2 linked regions of the Aliidongia dinghuensis genome follow. The protein of the gene in region 2 interacts with the protein of the main gene of each other region in a pairwise test. Links are inferred from orthologs where the notes say so. Each region holds a gene or a part of one and is shown on either strand. Other genes may lie near its edges.

Region 1 (3,184 bases), on a different replicon or contig from region 2:
GCCGCTCCTGGATGATCTCCAGGTGCAGGAGCCCGAGGCAGCCGACGCGGAAGCCGAAGCCCAGCGCCGCCGAGGTCTCGGCCTCGGCCGCGAAGCTCGCGTCGTTGAGCCTGAGCTTGGCGATGCTGTCGCGCAAATGCTCATAGTCGGCGGCATCGACCGGGAACAGGCCGCAGAACACGACCGGCACGGACGGCTTGAAGCCCGGCAGCGCCTCCGCGGCAGGGCGGCGCTCCTCGGTGATCGTGTCGCCGACGTTGGTGTCGGCGACCGACTTGATGCTGGCGGTGATGAAGCCGACTTCGCCCGGATTGAGCTCGCCGGTCAGCACCGCCTTGGGCGTGAAGTACCCGACGCGCTCGACGGTATGGAGTGCGCCCGAATTCATCATGCGGATCTTCATGCCGGTCTTCAGCACGCCGTCGCGGATGCGCACCAGGATCATGACGCCCAGGTACGCGTCGTACCAGCTGTCGACCAGCAGCGCCTTCAGCGGTGCCGTCTCGTCGCCGGTCGGTGCCGGCAGGCGGGTGACGAGCGCTTCGAGCACACCCTTGATGTTGAGCCCGGTCTTGGCCGAGATCTCGACTGCGTCGGACGCGTCGAGGCCGATCACGTCCTCGATCTGCTGCTTGATGCGCTCCGGCTCGGCCGCGGGCAGGTCGATCTTGTTCAGGATCGGCACGATCTCGTGGCCGGCGTCGAGCGCCTGGTAGACGTTGGCGAGCGTCTGGGCTTCGACACCCTGGCTCGCATCGACCACCAGCAGCGAGCCCTCGCAGGCGGCAAGCGACCGGCTCACCTCATAGGCGAAGTCGACATGGCCCGGCGTATCCATCAGATTGAGCGTATAGGTCTGGCCGTCGTCCGCCTTATATTGCAGGCGAACGGTCTGGGCCTTGATGGTGATGCCGCGCTCGCGCTCGATATCCATGCTGTCGAGCACCTGCTCGCGCATCTCGCGGGTGTCGAGGCCTCCGCAATATTGGATCAGCCGGTCGGCAAGGGTGGACTTGCCATGGTCGATATGGGCGACGATCGAGAAATTGCGGATATGCGAGAGGTCGGTCATGGGGCGCCGCTGTTCCAGGAATTGGCCGCGACCATAGGGCCAGCCGGGATGCGGCGCAACAAAAGCGCTCGGCCGGCATGGCGCCATGCACGCCGTTGCAGTATAAGCCCGTTCGTCGATCCCCGACCGAGAGGAGTCCGCCATGGCCGCGAAGAAAAACGCGATCGCCCGGGACCTGCGGTCGCCGAAATACCGACCGCGGGTCGTCAAATCCAAGAAAGCCTATGTCCGCCGCCCGAAGCACCCCGCCCGGGCGGCGGATGGGTTTTGGGGGCCGTTCTCGGGATTGGGCGCTTCAGCCGACCACTTCGCCACCGCGCAGCGCCAGGAACGCGCCGTGGCCGAGCTCGGTCCATTGTTCGTCGGAGGTGAGCGGCCGGGTCGCAACCACGGTCACGACGTCGTTGGGCGTGGTCTCCGTGGCGAAATCGACCTTGATGTCGTCGTCGATCAGCGTCGCCTGGCCGAACGGCGCACGCCGGGTCAGGAGGGCGAGGCGCGTGCTGCAATGGCAATAGAGCGAGCGGCTGTCGCTCAAGAGCAGGTTGAACACGCCGAGCGTCGCTAGCTCGCGCGAGAGGTCGCGGATCGCGCGATCGAGGGCCGCCTGCGGCGGTGCCTCGCGCCAGATGGTCCGGAGCTGATCCAGCATCCAGCAGAACGCGTGCTCGCTGTCAGTCGTGCCGATCGGCCGGTAATGGGCGAGCGGCCGTTGCTTGACGCCCTTCAGCTGACCATTGTGCGCGAAGGTCCAGCTGCGGCCCCAGAGCTCTCGGGTGAAGGGGTGGGTGTTCTCGAGCGAGACGCGGCCGCGGTTGGCGCGCCGGATGTGGCTGATCGCGATGCGGCTCTTGATCGGATAGGCCCGCACGAAGCGGGCGATCTCGGAATCGGCGCTCGCCTGCGGGTCGTGGAAGGTGCGGCACGCCTTGCCGTCATAGAACGCGATGCCCCAGCCGTCGCCGTGCGGCCCGGTGCCGCCGCCGCGCCGCACCAGGCCGGCGAAGCTGAAGCAGATGTCGGTCGGCACGTTGGCGCTCATGCCCAGAAGTTCGCACATGCGGGATCGCTATCCGGTTGATCCAAGGCCGCTTCCCGGCCCCGGGCCAGCTTAGCGAAGGCGCCATGCCATGCAAAGAAACGGAGCTTTGCCAGCACGTCCTGCCCCGTCGCCTCCGACCGACGCGCGAGATTTTCGCCGCCGCCACATCTCAAGGTGGGCCTAGCCGCCTGACCAGCGCGGGGCTGTAATGCGGGCGCGGGCCTTGTGACGCGCCGCCCGCGCCGCGACCATCGCCCGGTCGAAGACGGCGTCGGACTTTGGGCATGCGGCCGGTACATCTCCTCTGGGCGATCGCCATCACGGCGGTCTGGGGCTTCAACTTCGTCGTCATCAAGGCCGGCCTCGGCAGCTTTCCGCCGCTGCTGCTGACGGCGCTGCGCTTCGCGTTCGCGGCCCTCCCGGCCCTGGTGCTGGAGCGGCCGGCAGTGCCGTGGCGCCACATGATCCTGACCGGGCTCGCCCTGTTCGTCGGCCAATATGTCCTGCTGTTCGTCGCCATGAGCCACGGCATGCCGCCCGGCCTGGCGTCGATCACGCTGCAGATCCAGGCTTGCTTCACCATGCTGCTGGCCATCCTGGTGCTGGGCGAGCGGCCGCAGCCCCGACAGATCGCTGGCGCGGCCGTGGCGCTCGCCGGCCTCGCTGCGATCGGCTCGACCGTTGGCGGCGACGTGAGCACGCTCGGCCTTGGTCTCACCATCCTGAGCGCGCTCAGCTGGGCCGCCGGCAACCTGCTGCTGAAACGCATGCCGAAGCCGGCGGACGGCCGGCCGGTCAAGATGCTGAACCTGATCGTCTGGCTGAGCCTGGTGCCAATCGCGCCGACGCTGGCGCTCTCGCTCGGCTTCGAAGGGCCGGAGCGCATCGCGGCCGCCCTCACCCATGCCGGCTGGCTGGGATTCGGTGCGCTGTTCTATATCGTCGTCTTCTCGACGCTCCTGGGCTTCGGCGTCTGGGGCCGGCTGCTCTCACTCTATGCCGCCTCGACCGTCGTGCCCTTCTCGCTGCTGGTGCCGATCTTCGGCGCCGTGTCGGCCGCCCTCGTGTTC
Region 2 (3,161 bases):
CGATCACGAACGGCGGCGCTACATAGAGAATGTCGCCGAAGGGGCGCGCCCAGACGCCCAGCTCGATGAAGCGGCGGCGCAGCCAGCCCGCGTCCTTCAAGGCCGTCAGCTGGACGACGCCGATGGCACCCTGCACGCGCACATCGACGACGCCCGGCAGGTCGCGCGCCGGCTCGAGCCCACGGCGGAGCGCCGCCGCGATGGCCTGGACCTGGCTGAGCCACGGCTCACGCTCGAACAGGTCGAGCGAGGCATTGGCCGCGGCGCAGGCGAGCGGGTTCGCCATGAAGGTCGGCCCGTGCATGAGCGCCGCCGACGGCTCGTCGGACCAGAAGGCGTCGAACACGTGGGCACGCGCCACGGTCGCGGCGAGTGCGATCGTGCCGCCGGTCAGCGCCTTCGACAGGCACATGATGTCGGGCACGATGTCGGCCTCTTCCGAGGCGAACATTCGCCCGGTGCGGCCGAAGCCGGTCATGATCTCGTCGGCGATCAGCAGATGCCCGTGGCGGGCTGCGGCATTGGCAATGCGGCGCAGCGTATCGCCGTCGTGGAAGCGCATGCCGCCGGCACCCTGGACCAGCGGCTCGACGATCACGCCGGCGATTTCGTCGCGATGGCGCGCCAGCAGGGATTCGAGCCCGGCGATCCGGTCGAGGTCGGTCGGCAGCTCGGCCACGAACTGCCTGGGCAGGTAGCCGGCGAAATGCCGGTGCATGCCGCCGTCCGGGTCGGTCACCGACATGGCGCCGAGCGTGTCGCCGTGATAGCCGTCGCGGAACGAGACGAACTTGTGCCGGCCTTTGACGCCGCGGTTCAGCCAATATTGCACGGCCATCTTCATTGCGACCTCGACCGCGACCGAGCCGGAATCGGTGAAGAACACGTGGTCGAGATCGCCCGGCAGCAGGGTGGCCAGGCGCCGGGCCAGCCGTTCTGCCGGCTCGTGGGTGAGGCCGCCGAACATGACGTGCGGCATGCGGGCAAGCTGGTCCGCGACGGCGGCACGGATATGCGGGTGGTTATAGCCGTGGCAGGCCGTCCACCAGGACGAGATGCCGTCGACGAGGCTCGTGCCGTCATCGAGGATCAGCCGCACGCCCTCGGTCGCCTGCACCTTGGGCGGCGGAGCCGCGAGCTTCATCTGCGTGTAGGGCCGCCAGAGTGCCGTCGGCGGCCCCGGAGGTCGGGTCATTCCGCGGCGGCGCCGACATCCATCGGCTTGATGCCGAGGCGGTCGAACAGCACGACGTCGCGCTCGTTCGCCGGGTTATTGGTCGTGAGCAGGCGAGGGCCGAAGAAGATCGAGTTGGCGCCGGCCAGGTAGCAAAGCGCTTGCGCCTCGTCGCTCAGGGCTTCGCGCCCGGCCGAGAGCCGCACCATCGAGTGCGGCATCAGGATGCGCGCGACCGCGATGGTGCGGACGAACTCCAGGGGCTCGACCTTCGCCGAATGGCCCAAGGGCGTGCCCTCGGTCTCGGCCAGCATGTTGACGGGCACGCTTTCCGGATGGTCCGCCATGGTGGCGAGCGTCCACAACATGCCGATCCGGTCGGCGCGCGCCTCGCCCATGCCGATGATGCCGCCGCAGCAGACATGGATACCGGCGTCACGCACGTGGGAGAGCGTGTCGAGCCGGTCGTCCATGGTGCGGGTCGAGACGACCTTCTCGTAATACTCGGGCGAGGTGTCGATGTTGTGGTTGTAGTAGTCGAGCCCGGCGTCCTTGAGCCGCGCCGCCTGGGCCGCGTTCAGCATGCCGAGCGTCACGCAGGTCTCCATGCCCATGGCACGCACGCCCTCGATCATGGCGCAGACCTGTTCCAGGTCCTTGTCCTTCGGGCTGCGCCAGGCGGCGCCCATGCAATAGCGCGTGGCGCCGGCGTCGCGGGCCCGGCGTGCGTCTGCCAGCACGGTCTCGACCGCCATCAGCTTCTCGGCCTTGACCCCCGTCTCGAAATGCGCGCTCTGGGAGCAATAGCCGCAATCCTCGGGGCAGCCGCCGGTCTTGATCGAGAGCAGCGTCGAGAGCTGAACCCGGTTCGGGTCGAAGTTCGCCCGGTGCACGGTCTGTGCCTGGTGCAGCAGGTCGGCGAACGGCAGATCGAACAGAGCCTGGATCTCGGCACGGGTCCAGTCGTGACGGACGACGGTGGCGACCGTGGCGGATTCCTGGGGGGCGGAAGCGTCGGGCAATTGGCCCTCTCTCGTGACAAGGCGATGAAAATCGGGCGGAGCATAGGGAGGCAGGACCAAGGATGCAACGGGGCGAGAACCGTCGGCTCCGGCAAATGCGCAATCCCGGTCGCGCGGCGTATTCGTTTGCCGGTTATCATTGCGACTGCAAATAAGCCTGCGGTTCTTCCATTGAACTCCCAAAGCCCTGGCGCCGCGGACCTTGTATTTGGTAATAATCACGGCCACATGCCGCGTCGTGCCTTCCTCTTCCGGTGGAGCCGGTCCGGGGTCCGGCCGTTTTCTCCGAGTTTTGCTCTACCGAAAGACGAGCCCGACCTTTGGACGATAAGTCTTCGCAGTTACGTCGGTTGCGCATCGATCGGCCCGAACCGGCGGCGCGTGGCGGATCAGCCGGGTGGCGGTGGATCGCGGGCGGCGGCCTTCTGGTGCTCGCGATTGCGGCCGTCGGCGCTTGGTGGGGGTTCGGCCGTGCCGAGGCTGTGCCGATCCGGGTGGCCGTGGCGGAGCCCGTGTCGCCCGGCGCCGGCCCGGCCGTGGGCGCATCGCTGCTCGACGCGTCGGGCTATGTGGTGGCGCGCCGGCAGGCGACGGTCTCGGCCAAGATCACCGGTAAGGTGACCGAGGTACTGATCGAGGAAGGCCAGCATGTCGAGAAGGACCAGGTCGTGGGCCGGCTCGACGATTCCAACGCGCGGGCGGCGCTCGACCAGGCGCGGGCGCAGCTGGATCAGGCCGAGGCGCAGCTGAACCAGGCGCGCGTCGCCTATGCCGACGCGAAGCCGATCTTCGAGCGCAGCCAGCGTCAGGCGGCATCCGACCTCGTCAGCCGCGAGAGCTTCGACAATACCAGGGCGTCCTACGACAATCTGGGGACGGCGGTGGCCGTCGCGGAGCGGGCGGTCGCAGTCGCCCGGTCCAATCTGACGGTCGCCGAGCGCAACGAGGACGACACGGTCGTGAAA

Evidence for each region.
Region 1: the proteins of bioB (region 2) and IEY58_RS26580 interact in binary tests that used the Escherichia coli proteins (3 or more experiments, as listed by UniProt). The link is inferred for Aliidongia dinghuensis from one-to-one orthologs.

What each region holds. Positions count from the first base shown.
Region 1 is NZ_BMJQ01000016.1:167,357-170,540, forward strand. What follows is about bases 251-3,114. They hold IEY58_RS26580 (class II glutamine amidotransferase), read right to left. Parts: upstream 2,133-3,114; coding sequence 1,368-2,132; downstream 251-1,367. Other genes in these bases: lepA (translation elongation factor 4), read right to left, coding at 251-1,072; IEY58_RS26585 (EamA family transporter), read left to right, coding at 2,399-3,114. Outside these bases: more of lepA, read right to left, coding at 1-250; more of IEY58_RS26585, read left to right, coding at 3,115-3,184.
Region 2 is NZ_BMJQ01000007.1:78,990-82,150, forward strand. The notes cover bases 195-3,035. They hold bioB (biotin synthase BioB), read right to left. Parts: upstream 2,197-3,035; coding sequence 1,192-2,196; downstream 195-1,191. Other genes in these bases: IEY58_RS14470 (adenosylmethionine--8-amino-7-oxononanoate transaminase), read right to left, coding at 195-1,195; IEY58_RS14480 (efflux RND transporter periplasmic adaptor subunit), read left to right, coding at 2,625-3,035. Outside these bases: more of IEY58_RS14470, read right to left, coding at 1-194; more of IEY58_RS14480, read left to right, coding at 3,036-3,161. UniProt on the Escherichia coli protein: Catalyzes the conversion of dethiobiotin (DTB) to biotin by the insertion of a sulfur atom into dethiobiotin via a radical-based mechanism.